One region of the Embleya sp. NPDC025285 genome, then DNA from elsewhere that is predicted to be linked to it. Evidence: predicted binding sites of a transcription regulator. Region 1 holds the regulator's gene; the other holds the start of a gene.
The links. The regulator HspR, encoded in region 1, represses chaperone genes until heat shock. The targets are predictions, from matches to a motif close to TTGAGNNNNNNNNNCTCAA.
Positions count from the first base shown of each region.

Region 1 (8,260 bases):
CGGACGCCGAGGGCGGTCCGGAGGAGTCGGGCGAAGCGGCCGGAAGCTGAACCGTCACCGGGAACCAGACAACGAGAAGCGGAGAGGAGGGACGCCGATGCGCGGGTGGAGTGGATCCGGAAACGGGCGCTCGGAGCACGAGGGCACCCCGACCCGATCGGCGAGGGGCGCATGAGTACGAAGGACTACCTGGAGAAGGACTACTACAAGGTGCTCGGCGTCCCCAAGGACGCCGGCACCGCCGAGATCAAGAAGGCCTACCGCAAGCTCGCCGTCGAGTTCCACCCGGACAAGAACAAGGGTGACACCAAGGCGGAGGAGCGGTTCAAGGAGATCTCGGAAGCCTACGACGTGCTCGCCGACGACAAGCGGCGCAAGGAGTACGACGAGGCACGGACCCTGTTCGGCAGCGGGGGTGGCTTCCGCGGCCCCGGCGGCGGGCAGGGCGGGGCCGGCGGCTTCCCCTTCGACCTCGGCGACATCTTCGGTGGCCAGCAGGGCGGCGCGGGCAACACCGGCGGCCTGGGCGACATCTTCGGCGGGCTGTTCGGCGGCGGTCGGCAGACCGGACGGCAGCAGCCCCGACGCGGCTCGGACGTGGAGTCCGAGGTCACCCTCGGCTTCGCGGACGCGGTGGACGGCGCGACCGTCCCGATCCGGCTGACCAGCTCCGAGCCGTGTCGGCACTGCAACGGCACGGGCGCGGCCGCGGGCACCACCCCGCGGATGTGTCCCACCTGCGCGGGTTCGGGCAACGTCAGCCGTCCGCAGGGCGGCTTCGGCTTCTCCGAGCCGTGCCGCGACTGCAAGGGCCGCGGGCTGCTGGTGGACGACCCGTGCATCGTGTGCAACGGCAGCGGTCGGGCCAAGAGTTCGCGCACGATGCAGGTCCGGATCCCGGCCGGGGTTCAGGACGGACAGCGGATCCGGCTCAAGGGCAAGGGCGCTCCCGGCGAGCGCGGCGGCCCCTCCGGCGACCTGTACGTCGTGGTGCACGTCAAGACGCACTCCGTATTCGGCCGCAAGGGCGACAACCTCACCGTCACCGTGCCGGTCACCTTTCCGGAGGCGGTGCTGGGGGCGGAGGTCACCGTGCCCACCCTGGGCGGCATCCCGGTCACGCTCAAGCTCCCCGCGGGCACGGGCAACGGCCGCACGCTGCGCGTCCGCGGGCGCGGTGCGGCACGCAAGGACGGCACTCGGGGCGACCTCCTGGTCACCGTCGAGGTGACGGTCCCACAGCAGCTGAACGACAAGGCGCGCGAGGCGCTGGAGGCGTTCCGCGAGGCGACCGTCGCGCACGATCCCCGAGCCGATCTGTTGGACGCGGCGAAGGGGGCATGACATGCGACCGGGCGGCTTGGGCGGCGACGGCGGGCGGCGTGGCTACGAGATCGACGAGACCTCTCCGGTCTACGTGATCTCGGTGGCCGCGCAACTGTCCGGCCTGCATCCACAGACGCTGCGCCAGTACGACCGACTCGGCCTGGTCTCGCCGGACCGCACGGCCGGTCGCGGGCGGCGCTACTCCGCCCGCGACATCGTCCAGTTGCGCGAGGTGCAGCGGCTCTCCCAGGAGGCCGGCATCAACCTCGCCGGGATCAAGCGGATCCTGGAGCTGGAGAACCAGGTGCTCGCGCTGAGCGTGCGGGTGGCCGAGTTGGAGCACGCGCTGCACGAGGCGACGGACGCGAGCGCCCGGCGCGAGGCGGCCGTACACGCGTCCTACCGACGCGATCTGGTCCCGGTCCGGCCGCAGGCGGGCACCGCGCTCGTGGTGTGGAAGCCCAGGCGCGGGCGCACCGACTGACGCCCGGCGCACGGGCCGCACGAGATCCGGGAGGGGCGGGGCTTCGGCCGCGCCCCTTCGTCCGTGTGGGCCGCGGCCTCGTTCGCGGGGGTCGGGCCCGCCGTTTCGTGCGGGGCGGGCGTTCGGGTGGCCTCGGCACATCCTTGATGCCGCTCAATACGCGTCAGTAGGGTCGCCGCATGAAGCCGAATCGTCGGGACGTCCTGAAGTACTCGGCCGCGGGCGCGGCACTGCTGGGAGCGGCGGCGTGCACCGACGCCGAGGAGTCGCCGGTCAACAAGTCGAGCGACGCGCCCAAGCCCGGCGCCCCGACCTCGGGCGGCGCCGCAGGCGCGGCCGGCACCACCCTGGAGCGCACCCTGCTGCTCGGCCCGCCCGGCCCGGGCGGTTACCGCAAGGTGGTCGCCGGCCCCGGCGAACCGCACCTGCTGCGCAACGAGTTGGCCCCCGGCGCCGGTCCCGGCGACAAGACGAAGAGCCGACCCCTGGTGGCCTTCACCCAACTGACGGACATCCACATCCAGGACTCCCAGTCGACCGCGCGGGTGGACTTCCTGGACCGGCACAGCGACAAGGACCAGCCGTTCGCCAAGCTGCTGCCGTTCCAGTCGTCGTACCGCCCGCAGGAGGTGCTGACGGCGCAGATCGCCGAGGCGATGGTGCAGTCCCTCAACCGGATCGGCAAGGGCCCGGCGCTGGGCCAACCCCTGGCGTTCACCATCTGCACGGGCGACAACACCGACAACATCCAGTTCAACGAGCTGCGTTGGTACATCGACGTGCTCGACGGCGGCAAGAAGGTCACCCCCGACTCGGGCGACCGGAACAAGTACGAGGGCCCGATGGACGCGGTCGCGTACAACGACCGCTACTGGCACCCGGACGGCACGCCGGCCGGACAGAAGGACGACCTGCCCAGGCGCGAGTTCGGTTTCCCCACCGTGCCGGGTCTGCTCGACGCGTGCCGGCGTCCGTTCGAGGCGACCGGCCTGAAGACCCCGTGGTACACCGCGTACGGCAACCACGACGGGCTGGTCCAGGGCAACCTGCCGGTCAACGAATTGCTGGGCAAGGTCGCGGTCGGCGACGAGAAGGTGCTGGACATATCCGCGAAGGAGACCGTCGTCGCGCTCGCGGTCGGACTGCAGAGCGGCAAGCCGGACGCGCTTGCCGCGCTGATGTCGGGCCCCAAGCGCAAGGTCACCGCCGACCCGGACCGGCGGCTGATCGACCGCGCGGAGACGATCAAGGAGCACTTCAACACCACCGGCTTGCCCAAGGGCCACGGCTTCACCCAGCAGAACATCGACGCCAAGACCGCGTACTACAGCTTCGACCAGGGTCAGGTGCGCTGCCTGGTCCTGGACACGGTGAACCAGTACGGCCTGGACTCCGGCTGCCTGGACCCGACCCAGTTCGCGTGGCTCCAGGACCACCTGATGAAGGGCAGTTCCAGCTACCTGGACGAGCAGGGCAAGGTGGTCCAAGGCACCGGCCAGGACAAGCTGTTCGTGCTGTTCAGCCACCACACCATCGAGACGATGGTGAACCGCACGGTGCCCCCGGGGCAGCCCGCGCGAATCCTGGGCCCCGAGGTCTTGTCGCTGCTGCTGCGCTTCCCGAACGTCGTGCTGTGGGTGAACGGGCACACCCACGACAACCACGTGAAGCCGCACCCGCGCCCGGCCGGCTTCGCCGCTCCCGGAGGCTTCTGGGAGGTCAACACCGCGTCGCACATCGACTGGCCCTCGCAGGCGCGGATCGTGGAGATCGGGGACAACCGCAACGGCACACTGTCCGTCTTCGGCACCATCGTCGACTCGGCCGGGCCGGAGTCCAACGGCGGCAAGCTGGACACCCCGGTCGCACTGGCCGCGCTGGCCCGCGAACTCGCGGGCAACGACTGGCACGAGCGCGATCGCCCGGACGCGAAGGTGGACGGTCGGCGCGGTCGGATCGAGGACCGCAACGTGGAACTGCTGGTGCCGACGCCGGCGTGGCTCACGTAGAGCAGGCGGGTCCGCCGAGTCCGGCGGTCTACCAGACCACCGTCACCACGCGGGCGCAGCGTGACTTGGAGCGCTTGACCAGTTCGCCGTTGGGACGGTCGCTGCCGGCGACCCAGGCCATCGCCTCGCCGACGCTGCGACCGCCCCGGCGCTGGCGCCTGGTCAGCCGCTCGTCGCGGACCCGGTCCGAGGCGTGCACGTACCAGACCTCGGTCATCAGGCAGTAGGCGTCGGTCCAGCCGGGAGCGTCCAGTGCCAGGTAGTTGCCCTCGGTCACCACGATCCGGGTGCCGGGGCGGACCACGTGCCGCGCCGCGACCGGCTCGTGCAGCGAGCGGTCGTAGTCCGGCACGTACACGTCCCGGTCCACCTCGTGCACCACACGGGCCAGCGTGGTCGCGTAGCCCCACACGTCGAACGTGTCCACGGCGCCCTTGCGGTGCAGTCGGCCGATCCGCTTGAGCTGCACGTTCGAGAGGTGGAACCCGTCGAGCGGCACATAGGCGGCGGTACCGACGCCGACCCGCTGTTCGATCGCGCGCACCAGGCGGCCGGCGAGCGTGGACTTCCCGGCACCCGGCGGACCGGCGAGGCCGAGCACGACCCGATCGGCCCCGGGCGCCGCCGGAATCAGCCGTACCGCCGCATCCGCGAGCGCGTCGAGTGTTTCGAGGGCACCGGACACATCTGGCATGTCCGCAGTCTAGGCATCCGGAGCGACGCACGGTTGAGTGGAATAGACTCAACTTAGTTGTGGTTGCCACAGTCAAAGGACCGTTCGGGTGCCATACGGACACGACACGGACGGAATGATGGCCGTGACATCGCGTGCCCGAAGCGAAGGAGTCGCACACCTCACATGGATGCACAGAAGCTCACCACCAAGGCCCAAGAGGCCCTTTCGGTCGCCATCCGCAAGGCTTCCGCGGCGGGACACCCCCAGGTGGAGCCCGCGCATCTGCTGCTCGCCCTGCTCGAACAGCCCGAGGGGACCGCGGTCCCGCTGCTGGGCGCGGCCGGTGTGGACGTGCCGCTCCTGAAGGTCGCGGCCGTCCAGATTTCCGATCGCCTGCCGAGCGCGTCCGGCTCAACGGTGGCCGCTCCGCAGCTCGCCCGCGAGACGATGCTCGCGCTCGACGAGGCGGAGAAGCAGGCCGACAAGCTCGGCGACACGTTCGTGTCCACGGAGCACGTCCTGGTCGGTCTCGCGTCCGGCCGCTCCGGTCCGGTCGCCGAGGCGCTGCGCGACGCGGGCGCCACGCCGCAGGCGCTGCTCGACTCCTTCAAGGCGGTGCGCGGCAGCGCCCGGGTCACCTCCCAGGACCCGGAGAGTACCTATCAGGCCCTGGAGAAGTACGGCCGCGACCTGACCGAGGAGGCCCGCGACGGCAAGCTGGACCCGGTGATCGGCCGCGACTCGGAGATCCGCCGGGTGGTCCAGGTGTTGTCCCGCCGGACCAAGAACAACCCGGTCCTGATCGGTGAGCCCGGCGTCGGCAAGACCGCCGTCGTCGAGGGCCTGGCCAGGCGGATCGTGGCCGGCGACGTGCCCGAGTCGCTGCGCGACAAGCGGCTGATCGCGCTCGACCTGGGCGCGATGGTCGCGGGCGCGAAGTATCGCGGCGAGTTCGAGGAGCGGCTGAAGGCGGTCCTGAACGAGATCAAGTCCAGCGACGGCCAGGTCGTCACCTTCATCGACGAACTGCACACCGTGGTGGGCGCGGGCGCGACCGGCGACAGTTCGATGGACGCGGGCAACATGCTCAAGCCGATGCTCGCGCGCGGCGAACTGCGCCTGGTCGGCGCGACCACGCTGGACGAGTACCGCAAGCACATCGAGAAGGACCCCGCGCTGGAGCGCCGGTTCCAGCAGGTGTTCGTCGGCGAGCCCAGCGTCGAGGACACCATCGCGATCCTGCGCGGCCTCAAGAGCCGGTACGAGGCGCACCACAAGGTGCAGATCGCCGACTCGGCCCTGGTCGCCGCGGCCACCCTCTCCGACCGCTACATCACCGCGCGCTTCCTCCCCGACAAGGCGATCGACCTGGTCGACGAGGCGGCGTCGCGGCTGCGGATGGAGATCGACTCCTCCCCCGTCGAGATCGACGAACTCCAGCGCTCGGTGGACCGGCTGCGGATGGAGGAGATGGCGCTGGCCAAGGAGACCGACGCGGCCAGCCGGGACCGGCTGGAGCGACTGCGCAAGGACCTCGCGGACAAGCAGGAGCAACTCAGCGGGCTGACCGCGCGCTGGCAGCAGGAGAAGGCCGGCCTGAACCGGGTCGGCGAGCTCAAGGAACGCCTGGACGCGGCCCGCGGCGAGGCCGAGCGGGCCCAGCGGGACGGCGACTTCGAGACCGCCTCGAAGCTGATGTACGGCCAGATCCCGACCCTGGAGCGCGAGCTGGCCGAGGCCGCCGCGACCGAGGGCGACCGGGGCACGCACGGCACCGCGATGGTCAAGGAGGAGGTCGGCCCGGACGACGTCGCCGACGTGGTCTCGTCCTGGACCGGCATCCCCTCCGGCCGCCTCCTGGAGGGCGAGCGTGGCAAGCTGCTGCGGATGGAGGACGAGCTGGGTCGCCGGCTGATCGGCCAGAAGGCGGCCGTGGCGACGGTCTCCGACGCGGTACGCCGGGCCCGCTCCGGCATCGCCGACCCGGACCGCCCGACCGGCTCCTTCCTCTTCCTGGGCCCGACCGGTGTGGGCAAGACCGAGTTGGCCAAGTCGCTCGCCGACTTCCTCTTCGACGACGAGCGCGCGATGGTGCGGATCGACATGTCGGAGTACGCGGAGAAGCACTCGGTCGCCCGCCTGGTCGGCGCGCCGCCCGGCTACGTGGGCTACGAGGAGGGCGGCCAGTTGACCGAGGCGGTCCGCCGCCGGCCGTACTCGGTGGTGCTCCTGGACGAGGTGGAGAAGGCCCATCCCGAGGTCTTCGACGTCCTGCTCCAGGTGCTCGACGACGGGCGGCTGACCGACGGCCAGGGCCGCACGGTGGACTTCCGCAACGTGGTGCTGATCCTGACCTCGAACCTGGGGTCCCAGTACCTGGTCGACCCGGCGCTGTCCCGGGAGCAGCAGCAGAACCTGGTGATGGACGTGGTTCGCAACGCGTTCAAGCCGGAATTCCTCAACCGGCTCGACGACATCGTGCTCTTCGACGCGCTCGGCACGGCGGAACTCGCACACATCGTCGGACTCCAGGTCGATCGGCTCGGCGCCCGGCTCAAGGACCGCCGGATCACCCTGACGGTGACCGACGCGGCCCGCGAGTGGCTCGCGCTGACCGGGTACGACCCGGCGTACGGCGCGCGGCCGCTGCGCCGGCTGATCCAGACCGCCATCGGCGACAAGCTGGCCCGGGCGCTGCTCGCCGGCGAGATCGACGACGGCGACACGGTCGTGGTCGACCTGGACGAGGCGAGCGACACGCTGGTGGTGCAGCCGCAGGAGCGGGTGCCGGCGAAGACGCTCTGACGAGCGGGTTCGGGGCCGAGTCGGCCACGAATGCCACGGCGCCGGGACCTGTTGCGGGTCCCGGCGCTTCGGCATGGCAGCATGCATGCGGAGTTATCTGACGGTGCGTCACACGTCGGGGGTTCGGTCGGGTCGGCTCCGGTCACGCGGTGCGCCGAGGATGGTGCGCCATGCGCGGCACGACAAGATCGCCTAGCACCGGATGAAGCGGACAAAACCCGCGAAGCCGGTAGCGTCCAGCGTGACAGATATCATCGACGCAGTGGTTAAGTTACCAGCGGGTAAGATGCCCGCACGGCCGTACGCTGTCGGCCGATACACGCCCCGGAAGGGACGTCCCACCGGAGGAGCCGAACGCCCATGCAGCTCGCAGCGATCGTGATCTCGCTGGTCACCTTGGTGGTCGGCGCCGCGCTCGCGGCGCGCGCCGTCGCGCATATCTACCGCTTCGTCCAGGTAGGCCAGCCGGACGGCAGCCGAACCGGACAGCCCGCGCAGCGCACCGCGACCCTCGGCCGGGAGTTCCTCGGCCACACCCGAATGCTCAAGTGGGGCGTCGTCGGCGTGGCCCACTGGTTCGTGGCCGTCGGCTTCCTGACCCTCGGCCTGACCATCATCACCGCCATCGTGCAGCTCTTCGACGCGCACTGGGTGTTCCCGCTCATCGGCGATTGGCTGCCGTACGAGCTGTTCACCGAGTTCATCGCGCTCGCCACGTTCGTCGGCATCGTGGTGCTGATGGTCATCCGGCAGCTGAGCCTGCCCTCGCGCCCGGGCCGCAAGTCGCGCTTCGCCGGCTCGGTGTCGTGGCAGGCGTACTACGTCGAGTGGACGATCCTGGTGATCGGCCTCGCGATCCTGACGCTGCGCGCCCTGGAGGCCGCCCTGCTCGGGGTGGACCACTACGAGGCGGGCTTCTTCGCGTCGTACCCGCTCAGCCTGGCCTTCCAGGACCTGGGC
Region 1 covers NZ_JBVHLU010000199.1:254-8,513, reverse strand. The annotation lists gene grpE (nucleotide exchange factor GrpE) at 1-50, shown strand, start outside; gene dnaJ (molecular chaperone DnaJ) at 172-1,344, shown strand; gene ACZ4FV_RS50800 (heat shock protein transcriptional repressor HspR) at 1,346-1,810, shown strand; gene ACZ4FV_RS50795 (TIGR03767 family metallophosphoesterase) at 1,990-3,819, shown strand; gene ACZ4FV_RS50790 (nucleoside/nucleotide kinase family protein) at 3,848-4,513, opposite strand; gene clpB (ATP-dependent chaperone ClpB) at 4,679-7,300, shown strand; partial or broken gene ACZ4FV_RS50780 (Fe-S oxidoreductase) at 7,661-8,260, shown strand, end outside.

Region 2 (10,627 bases), on a different contig from region 1:
CGAGTTCGACCTCGAGGTAGTGGTCGCGGAAGGTGTGGTTCTGGGCCGGGTCGAGCACCTCCAGCAGGGCCGCGGTCGGGTCGCCGCGGTAGTCCGAGCCGACCTTGTCGATCTCGTCGAGCAGGACGACGGGGTTCATGCTGCCCGCCTCCTTGATCGCCCGGACGATGCGACCGGGCAGGGCGCCGACGTAGGTGCGCCGGTGGCCGCGGATCTCGGCCTCGTCGCGCACGCCGCCGAGCGCGACCCGGACGAACGAGCGACCCATCGCGCGGGCCACCGACTCGCCCAGCGAGGTCTTGCCGACACCGGGCGGGCCGACCAGGGCCAGTACCGCGCCGGACCGCCGGCCGCCGACCACGCCCAGCCCGCGCTCCTCGCGGCGCTTGCGCACCGCGAGGTATTCGACGATGCGCTCCTTGACGTCCACCAGGCCGGAGTGGTCCGCGTCCAGGATCGCGCGCGCCTCGGCGATGTCGTACGCGTCCTCGCTGCGCTCGTTCCACGGCATTTCCAGCACGGTGTCCAGCCAGGTGCGGATCCAGCCGCCCTCGGGCGACGCGTCGGAGGCGTGCTCCAGCTTGTCGACCTCCTTGAGCGCGGCGGCCAGCACCTTCTCCGGCAGGTTCGCCGCCTCGACCCGGGCGCGGTAGTCCTCCTCCTCGCTGTCCGGGGTGCCGTTGAGCTCGTTGAGCTCCTTGCGCACCGCGGCGAGCTGCTGCTTGAGCAGGAATTCGCGCTGCTGCTTGTCCATGCCCTCCTGGACGTCCTTGCGGATCGTCTCGGCCACGTCCAGCTCGGCGAGGTGGTCCCGGGTCCAGCCGACGACCTTGGTCAGCCGCTCCTGGACGTCGACAGTCTGCAGGACCTCGATCTTTTGCTGAAGCGTCAGGTACGGGGCGTAGCCGGAGTTGTCCGCCAGGTCGCTCGGGTCCTCCAGCGCCTGTACGTGGTCGACCACCTGCCACGCGCCGCGCTTGCCCAGCACGGTGGTGACCAGGGCCTTGTACTCGCGGGCCAGCTCGTGGGTGTGCTCGTCCGCCTCGACGTCCGTCACCCGGGTCGCCTCGACCCACAGCGCCGCGCCGGGACCGGTGGTTCCGGTGCCGATCCGCACCCGGCTCTCGCCGCGCACCACCACGACCGACTCACCCCCGGGCAGCCGACCGACCTGCTCGATCACCCCGAGCGTGCCCACCGCCGGGTATTGCCCGTCGTCACGCGGAACAAGCAGCACCCGCGCCTTGCTCTCACTACGGATGCCGGGTCCGGCGGACCGCCCCGCGGCGGCCCGCGCGGCATCCACGGCGGCACGGGTCTCCGCGTCGTCGAGTTCGAGCGGGACCACCATGCCGGGGAGGACGACCACGTCGTCCAGCGGAAGAACCGGCAGGGTCAGTGTCCCGATGGTCTCGCTCATGTCATGCCCCTCAGGTAGCCACAGTCGAAAAAGTTGCGCTGCACTGACTCAAGAAACAAGAGCCCCTCTTTGTTCCCCCACCCTTCCGATCCCTGTTCGCCCACAGCGAAGCGCTTCGGCCGGCAGGCGGGGGCGGGGGTCGGGCGTCGGGGGCGGCAGGTCGGGGGCCGGGAGATCGGGGGCAGGACGTCGGCAGGTCGGGGGGCGACGGGCTCGTGATGTCGAGGACGGGGTGACGTTGAGGGCGGGATACCGCCAGACCCGGGGCGGCGGGGGCGGTTGTACTGGGACTCCCCGTTGTCGGGGATCCCCTCCCCCGCCCTGCCGAAAGGGACGTCATGTCCGTCATTGCCGGAGCCGACTCGCACACCGCCGACGCACCCGGATCGGACGCGGGGCAGCCGCGCCGGTACTGGCCGGGCGTGGTGTGTCTGTCGGTCGGGATCTTCGCGATCGTGACGAGCGAGATTCTGCCGATCGGGTTGTTGACGCCGATCGGGGACGACTTCGGCGTCTCGGATGGCACTGCCGGGTGGTTGATGGTCGTACCGGGCCTGTTGGCGGCGGTCTGCGCGCCGGTGGTGACGGTGTGCACCGGGCGGCTGGATCGGCGCACGATGTTGGTCGCGCTGATCGTGTTGTTGGCGGCGGCGAACTTCCTCGCGGCCGTCGCGCCCGCGTTCTGGGTGGTGTTGGTGGCGCGGGCGCTGGTGGGGGTCACCATCGGCGGGTTCTGGTCGATCGGGGCCGGACTGGCGCCTCGGTTGGTGCGTGCGCAGCGGGTGGGTACGGCAACCGCCGTGATTTTCGCGGCCGTTCCGGCCGGCTCCGTGCTGGGTCTGCCCGCCGGTACACAGCTCGGCGAACACATCGGCTGGCGCGCCTCGTTCGTGGTCATGGGCGTGCTCGCGCTGGGCGTGGCGATCGCGCTCGCCGTGCTGTTGCCGCCGCTGCCCGCGCTCGAGGTGACCCGGGCCCGGGTGTTGCGCGATCTGCTGCGCGGCACCGGCATCCGGATCGGCCTCGCCGCGACCTGCCTGATCGTGATCGCGCACTTCGGCGCCTACACGTACGTGACGCCGTTCCTGGAGCAGGTCACCCGGGTGGACCGGGGGCTGATCGGCGTCTACCTGTTGACCTTCGGCGTGGCCGGCATCGTCGGCAACTTCGTCGCGGGCGTGACGATGGTCCGCGACCTGCGCGCGACGTTCCTCACGAGCGCGGCGCTGATCGCCGTCGCCACGCTGCTGTTCCCCCTCCTCGGCCGCCGGGACGCGGGCGCGATCGGCCTGCTCGTGGTGTGGGGCCTGGCGTACGGCGCCGTCCCGGCCTGCTCGCAGACCTGGTTCGCCCGCTCCGCGCCGCACGCCCAGGAGGCCGCCACGGTCGTGTTCACGTCGTCGTTCCAGCTCACCCTGGCAACCGGCGCGCTCGCCGGCGGCGCCGTCGTCGACGCCTCCTCCCCCTCGACGGTCATGGTGTGCGCCGGTGCCGTGGCCCTGGCCACGATCGCCGTCCTGACCGCCCTCGGCGGCCCGGACGAGGCGTCCCCGACGGCTACGGACGCGAAGCGCGCTTGAACGATTCCCCCTCGGCACCGGCAACCCCCGGGCCGGGTCCGGGTGACGACTCGGGAAGAGAAGTGCGGATCCGGGCTTGACCTGAAGTTAACTTCAACTTCTAACGTCTTCACCAGGCGCTCGGACGGCAACGATTCCGGGCCCGCACAGGACTCGTTCGCACTTCTCTTCATCTCCTTGGGGGATCCCATGAGCACCGACACGCAGACCACCACCACTCCGAAGACCTTCCGGCTGGCCGTCATCGTCGGGAGCACCCGCGAGGGTCGCTTCGCTCCGGTCGTGTCCACCTGGTTCGCCGGCAAGGCCGAGCAGCACGGGGACTTCGAGGTGGACATCATCGACCTGGCGCACGACCGGCTGCCGGACGTGTGGGCCCCGATGGGCAGCGAACCCGCCGCCGTGGTCACCGCGGTCGGTGCCCGGCTCGACGCCGCCGACGCGTTCGTGGTGGTCACGCCCGAGTACAACCACAGCTTCCCGGCCGGGTTGAAGAACATGATCGACCTGTTCCGCGGCGAGTGGCAGGGCAAGCCGGTCGGCTTCGTGTCCTACGGCGGCATCTCCGGCGGCCTGCGCGCCGTCGAGCAACTGCGCCTGGTCTTCGCGGAGCAGCACATGGTCACCACCCGGGACGGGCTGGCGTTCCCGATGGCCTGGGAGAAGTTCGACGCGGACGGGCAGCCGGTCGACGTCGCGGGCACCGACGCCGCGGCCAAGGTGATGCTCGATCAGCTCGCGTGGTGGACCGACGCCTCCCGGTCGATGCGCGCGCGCCGCCCGTACGGCGTCTGAGAACCGTCCGGGAAGCCGCCGCCATTCCTCCGCCGAACGCCAGGAGCCCGTGATGGCAACGACCACCGCCCCGACCGCGAGTGCGCCCGCGGCCGACGTCCCCACCCCTTCCCGAAGCATCGCGGCGATCGCCCTCGTGGTCGTCCTCGGCTCGGTGATGTCCGTACTCGACGTCACCGTCGTCAACGTCGCGCTCAACCACCTCGCGCAGGACTTCGACGCCCCGCTCGCCACCATCCAATGGGTGGCGACGGGATACACACTGGCCCTGGCCACGGTCATCCCGGTGGCCGCGTGGGCGATGGGCCGGTTCGGCACCAAACGCCTGTACATGTTCTCGATCGGCACCTTCGCGGCCGGATCCGTGCTGGCCGGACTGGCCTGGTCGGCCGAATCGCTGATCGCCTTCCGGGTCCTCCAGGGGCTCGGCGGCGGCCTGATCATGCCGGTCGGGATGACCATCCTGGCCCGGGCCTCGGATCCCGCCCGGATGGGCCGCACGATGGCCATCCTGGGCATCCCGGTCCTGATCGGCCCGCTCGCCGGCCCGATCCTGGGCGGCTGGCTCGTGGACGACGTGTCCTGGCGCTGGATCTTCTTCATCAACGTGCCGATCGGCGCGATCGCCCTGGGGCTGGCCGCCAGGGTCTTCCCGCGGGACACCCCGCAGCCGACCAAACCGCTGGACGTGCCCGGGCTGCTGATGCTCTCCCCCGGTCTGGCGCTACTCATCTACGGCCTGGCCACCGGCGGCGACAAGGGCGACTTCGGCTCCACCGGGGCGCTGGTGCCCGCCGTGCTCGGCGCGCTCCTGGTGGTCGGCTTCGTGGTCCGGGCCCTGCGGATCGAACACGCGCTGATCGACCTGCGATTGTTCCGCAGCCGCCCGTTCGTGGCCGCCGCGGGCACCATGGTGCTGTTCGTCTGCGCGTACTTCGGCTCGATGATGCTGGCCCCGCTGTACTACCAACTGGTGCGCGGCGAGAGCGCCACCGCCTCCGGCCTGTTGGGCGCACCGCAGGCGCTGGCCACCGCGCTGTCGATGCAGGTCGCCAGCAGGCTCAGCGACCGGGTCGCGCCGGGACGGATCGTGCTGGTCGGGATCGTGGTCGCCGCCTCCGGGTTCCTCGCCTTCACCACGCAGGTCGCCGCGGACACCCCCTACTGGGTGCTGATGTCCTGCCTGTCGGTGATGGGCGTCGGGGTCGGCATGACACTGATGCCGACCACCGCCTCCGCGCTGCGCGCCATGTCGCACGAGCAGGTCGCGGTCGCCGGTACCACCTTGACCATCATCCAGCAGGTCTCGGCCGCGGTCGGCGGGGCGCTGATGTCGGTGCTGCTGGCCGGCGCGATGCGGGACGGCCTGCCGGCCGGGCAGGGGGCCGGTGGGCTCGGCGAGTTGCACTCGTTGTCGCCGGCGGTGGTCACCGAGATCGGGCCGCGGTTGGCGGACGCCTTCCAGGGGACGTACTGGTGGGCCGTGAGCTTCATGGCACTGGCGTTCCTGCCGGCGCTGCTGATGAGCCGGCGCACACCCGCGGCGCACGTCGAGGCGAGGTAGGTCCGCCGCTTCGCCGGCCGCCGACGCACCATGGGCCCCTGCCGGGGCGGGACATCATCGAACGCCGGACGGGCTGCGACCAGCCCGTCCGGCGTTCGATGGCGTCCGGCCTACACCTCGTCGTCGCGTCGTTTCGTCATCGTGTCCGGGCCCTTGAAGGTGCCTTCCCTGGTGCCGTCCCGTTCGGCCTTCCACTCGGCGGAGGCCGGGTCGCCGGAGACCTCGTCCGCCGCGGGCGACCCCGCCTCCGGGACCTCCGCCTCGCGGACCATGCCGACGATCCGACGGCCCGTCAGGCCGAGGCTGACCAGGCTCAGTCCGTCGAAGAGCAGGGCCAGCGAGATGAACGTACCGATCGCGTAGCGGCTGCTGCTCGGCCATTCGGCCAGCACCAGCAGGCCCAGGACCAGGTCGACCACGCCGACCAGGACGGTCCAGATCATCTTGGCGGACATGCTCGCGACGCCGCCCACGATCCGGAACATGCCCGCGCCCAGCAACAACAGGGCCACGAACAGGGTGAGCGCCTCGGCCGCCACCTCGGGCCGGCGCAACAACACCACGCCCGCCGCGATGTTGAGCGCGGAGACCGCGACCACGAGCCAGAACGCGTTCTCCTTGCGCGCCTGGATGGCCTGGACGAACCCGACCACGCCGCCGATCAGCAGCAACCAGCCGAACAACACCATCGTGGTCAGTGTGGCCACGCCCGTGTAGACCAGACCGACGATCCCGCCGAGCACCAACACCGTGCCGAGCACGACCAGCAGGCCGAACCCGAATCCCTTGCCGCTGCGCCGATGCCGCCCCGCGCCGGACTCGGCGGTCGGTCCCGTGACGCCGTTCGTGCTGTCCATGGGTGCCGCTCCTCGGATCTGCCACGCCCGCAAAGTCGCGTGCGTGTTACGCCTTCCCATTGGAAAGCGACATATCCGCACGATCAGCTATCCGCATGACCGAGCGCGGCGAACGAGGTCAGCGCCGCGTTCCCGGCGGCAACGACGGCGGCAGCGCGGACCGCACCGGGGACAGCGCGGGCGCGAGCGCCGGCCGCGCCGCGGGCATCGGCGTCGCCGCCGACACCGCGACCCCGCGCACCGCCGGGCCCGGACGATCGGCCAGACCCAAAAAGTGCCGGCGCAGGCGGTACTTCTCCACCCGCCCGTTCGGCGTCCGCGGCATGCGCGCGACGATCCGCACGTGCTCCGGCCGCATGTACGCGGGCAACGACTGCGCGCACCACGCGCGTAGCTCGTCCGGGTCGAGCGGACGACCCGGCTCGGGCTCGGCGTACAGGACCACCTCGTCCTCGTCGTCCCGGTCGGCGGGCACCCCGAACACCGCGCCCACCGCGATGTCGGGATGCTGGTTGACCAGGTCCTCGATGTGGTAGGCCGACACGTTCTCGCCGCGGATCCGGATCCGGTCCACGACCCGGTCGACGAAGTGCAGCAGCCCGTCCTCCTCGTCGAGCACCGCCGCGTCGCCGGTGTGGAACCACAGGTTGCGGGTGGCCTCCGCGATGCTCAGCGGATCGTCCACGTACTCCTGCACCAACAGGCCCGGCAGATGCGGGCGGACCGCGAGGTGGCCGACCACGCCGCGCGGCACCGGACGGTCGTGCTCGTCCAGGATCGCCACCCGAGCGAACGGCAACGGCGCGCCCAGACAACCCTTGCGCACGATCCGCGCCCCGTCGACCACCGGTACGCCCAACCGGGAGCACACCTTCGCGACCGCCGCCGGCGCCAGCCCGCGCCGCAGCGGCGCCGGGGTGACCTCGCTCGGGTCGAGCCCGACCAGGACGGCCGCGATCGGCAGGCCCGTCTCGACCTGCCCGTAGCCGGCCACCACGGTGTCGATCCCGAACCGGCGCGCGAACGCGTGGTGGGTCGGCGGCAGCGGCTGCATCAGCACCGTGCTCAGCGGGTTGTTCCGCTCGCCGCGCCGCTCCGGCGCGCCCGCGAGCCAGCCCACCATCGTCTCGGTCAACACCGCGCCGGTGGCCCCCGCCGAGGCCACGCGCCGCCAGAAGTCGACCGGATGGAACCGGTCCCACAGCGACACGCCCGCGCCCGCCCACGCGGCCCGGGCCAGTCCCGCGAACGCGCCCTGGACCGAATGCAGCGGCAGGTCCACGTGCACCACGTCCTCCGGCGTGGTGAGCCGGCGCAGCAGCAGCGTGTACGAGGCCAGCCAACGGTGCGCCAGCAGGGCGGCCTTGGGCCGCCCGGTCACCCCTGCGGTGTGCACGATCATCCCGATGTCGCCCGGGTCGATCGTCACCGCCGGCGGCACCGCGCGGGCCAGGAAGTTGGCGTAGGCGATCTCGGGGTAGCCGTGCGGCGGCCTGGGGCCCACCGCGTCGTGCACGGTCAGCCTCGGCAGCCGGTTCAGATGCGGCCGCACCGTCTCCAGCGTGTGCACCAGCGCGCGTTCGGTGACCACCAGCAGCGGCTGGGTGGCCTCCAGTTGCTCGACCAGCAGATCGCCGATCGCGTCCGCGTCCAGCGGGCAGTACACCGCGCCGGCCTTCCAGATGCCGAACATCCACAGCGCGGCGGCGTACGCGCTGCGGCAGTGCACCGCCACCCGGTCGCCGCGCCGGATGCCCGCCCGGGCCAGGTTGCCGGCGATCGTGTCGGTGGCCCGCTTGGCCTCGGCGTAGCTCAGGTCCAGGCCGTGTTCGCCGTAGTGGATGAAGACCCGCATCGGGGTGCGCACCGACCACTTGTCCAGTGCTTCGGTGACCGACTCCCCGTCCGCGGCGAGTTCGGCGGCGAGACCCGCCTCGAGTTCTTCGGCGGTCATGACTGGTACAGCACCCCCTGCGACGCGCGGCATCCCGGAAGGTCCCGGCTGAAGTCCGTGCGGGTAGCTCGATCACACGGGGAGACGAACATATCGCCTGAGTGCATCGCTTGGGGGCCCGGGCGCGGGCTTCCTACCGGTGAGTTCAGCGCCTAGCATCCAGGTGGCCCGGTTGTCGACGGTGCGTCGGTGTCGATGAACAGGGCGTCATGACGACGGACGGAGGCACCGGTTGTGGGAGAGCGGGACGGCGTGAGCGACCGAGAACCGGACGACCCTGCCGGCGGCGGACCGGATGCCGGTGCCGTCGACGCGGCCCAGGTGCGGCGCAGAGTGGCCGAACTGGTCGCGGCACACGATCCGACCACGATGCCCTCGGCCGAGTTCCTGGGCCATCGCTTCGACGCGGGCCTGGCCTGGGTGCACTTCCCGATCGGCTGCGGCGGCCTGGGTGCCTCGCGGGCGTTGCAGCAGGTGCTCGAGAGCGCGTTGACCGCGGCGGGCGCGAAGGCGGCCGGTGGGTACCGCAATCCGATCGGCCTGGGGATGGGCGCGCCCACCATCGTCGCGCACGCGGGCCCGGAGTTGCGGGCCCGGTTGTTGCGCCCGCTGTGGACCGGCGAGGAGATCTGGTGCCAGCTCTTCAGCGAACCCGGCGCGGGCTCGGACCTGGCGGGTCTGGCCACCCGGGCGGTGCGCGAGGGTGACGGCGACTGGATCGTCAACGGTCAGAAGGTGTGGACCTCGCTCGCGCACAAGGCGCGCTGGGCGATGCTGCTCGCCCGGACCGATCCGGACCTGCCCAAGCATCAGGGATTGACCTACTTCTTCCTGGACATGACGTCGCCGGGGGTCGAGGTGCGTCCGCTGCGCCAGGCCACCGGGCAGGCCGAGTTCAACGAGGTGTTCCTGACCGACGTGCGGATCCCGGACGCGCACCGGGCGGGCGAGGTGGGCCAGGGCTGGACGGTGTCGAACACGACGCTGATGAACGAGCGGGTGGCCATCGGCGGCGCGGCGGCCCCGCGCGAGGCGGACGCGATCGGCGCGGTCGCGCGGATGTGGCGGGATCGGCCGGAGCTGCGTACGCCCGGGCTGCACGACCGGCTGCTGCGGGCCTGGGTGGAGTGCGAGGTGGCCCGGCTGGGCAACGAGCGCATCCGCCAGCAGTTGGCGGCCGGCGCGCCCGGTCCCGAGGGGTCGGCGGCCAAGATCGCCTACGCCCGGCTGAACCAGGACGTGACCCGGTTGTGGCTGGAGCTGACCGGCGAGGAGGGGCTCGGCTACGACGACTGGGCGATGCGCCGCAGCGAGCTGGGCCAGGCCACGCTCGGTGCGCGCGCGCCGGGCTACTACTACCTGCGGGCCAAGGGCAATTCGATCGAGGGCGGCACGTCCGAGGTGCTGCGCAACGTGATCGCCGACCGGATCCTGGACCTGCCGCGCGAGCCGCGGACGGACACCAGGGTGCCGTGGAAGGAGATGCCCCGGTGAGCGAGTCCGGCATGCCGTCGCTGCTGTACGGCGAGGTCGAGGAGGATCTGCGCGCGACGTTGCGCGAGTTGTTGCGGGATCGCTGCGGGTGGCACGACGTGCTGGCGCGGATCGACACCGACGAGGCGTACGACGACGGGCTGTGGAAGGCGGTCGCGGCCGAGCTGGGCCTGGCCGGGCTGTTGATCCCGGAGGAGTTCGGCGGGGCCGGCGCGGGGCCTCGGGAGGTCGCGGTGGCGCTGGAGGAGCTGGGGCGCGCGGTGGCGCCGGTGCCGTTCCTGGCCAGCGCGGTGCTGGCCGGCTCGGCGCTGCTGGCCTGTCCGGCCGGCGATGCGCGCGACGGCGCGCTGCGCGTGCTCGCGGACGGCACCCGCACCGGCACGCTCGCGGTGACCGCGAGCACCTGGCCGGGGGCCGCCTTCCCGCTGTCGGTGACCGGTGCGCCGGACGGGCCGGGGTTGTCGCTGACCGGTGCGGTGACCGGGGTGTTGGCCGCGGATCGGGCCGAGTTGTTGGTGGTCCCGGTGATCGTGGCCGGCGAGCCGCACCTGGCCCTGGTGGCGGGCGACGCGGCGAACCTGACCCGGCGCGCGGTGACCTCGCTGGACGCGACCCGCCCGGTGGGCGAGTTGACGTTGGATCAGGTGCACGGCCGGGTGCTGGCCGGGCCCGAGCACGCCGAGGCGGCGTTCGGGCACGCGCTGCGGTACGGCGCGGCGCTGCTGGCGTCGGAGCAACTGGGGGTGGCCGAGCAGGCGTTGGCCGAGGCGGTGGCGTACCTGAAGGTGCGGCACCAGTTCGGCCGGCCGATCGGCTCCTTCCAGGCGTTGCGGCACCGCGCGGCCGATCTGTGGTCGGACATCGCCGCCGCCCGGGCCGCGGCGCGCTACGCGGCGGCGTGTCTGGCCGAGGACTCGGCGGACGCGGCGGTGGCCACCGCACTGGCCCAGGCGTACTGCGGCG
Region 2 covers NZ_JBVHLU010000046.1:60,670-71,296, reverse strand. The annotation lists gene lon (endopeptidase La) at 1-1,420, opposite strand, end outside; gene ACZ4FV_RS28065 (MFS transporter) at 1,759-3,000, shown strand; gene ACZ4FV_RS28060 (NADPH-dependent FMN reductase) at 3,190-3,795, shown strand; gene ACZ4FV_RS28055 (DHA2 family efflux MFS transporter permease subunit) at 3,848-5,359, shown strand; gene ACZ4FV_RS28050 (HdeD family acid-resistance protein) at 5,470-6,216, opposite strand; gene ACZ4FV_RS28045 (AMP-binding protein) at 6,335-8,170, opposite strand; gene ACZ4FV_RS28040 (acyl-CoA dehydrogenase family protein) at 8,423-9,664, shown strand; gene ACZ4FV_RS28035 (acyl-CoA dehydrogenase family protein) at 9,661-10,627, shown strand, end outside.
Region 2: the regulator HspR is predicted to act here: its motif matches at 1,454-1,472, upstream of lon (endopeptidase La).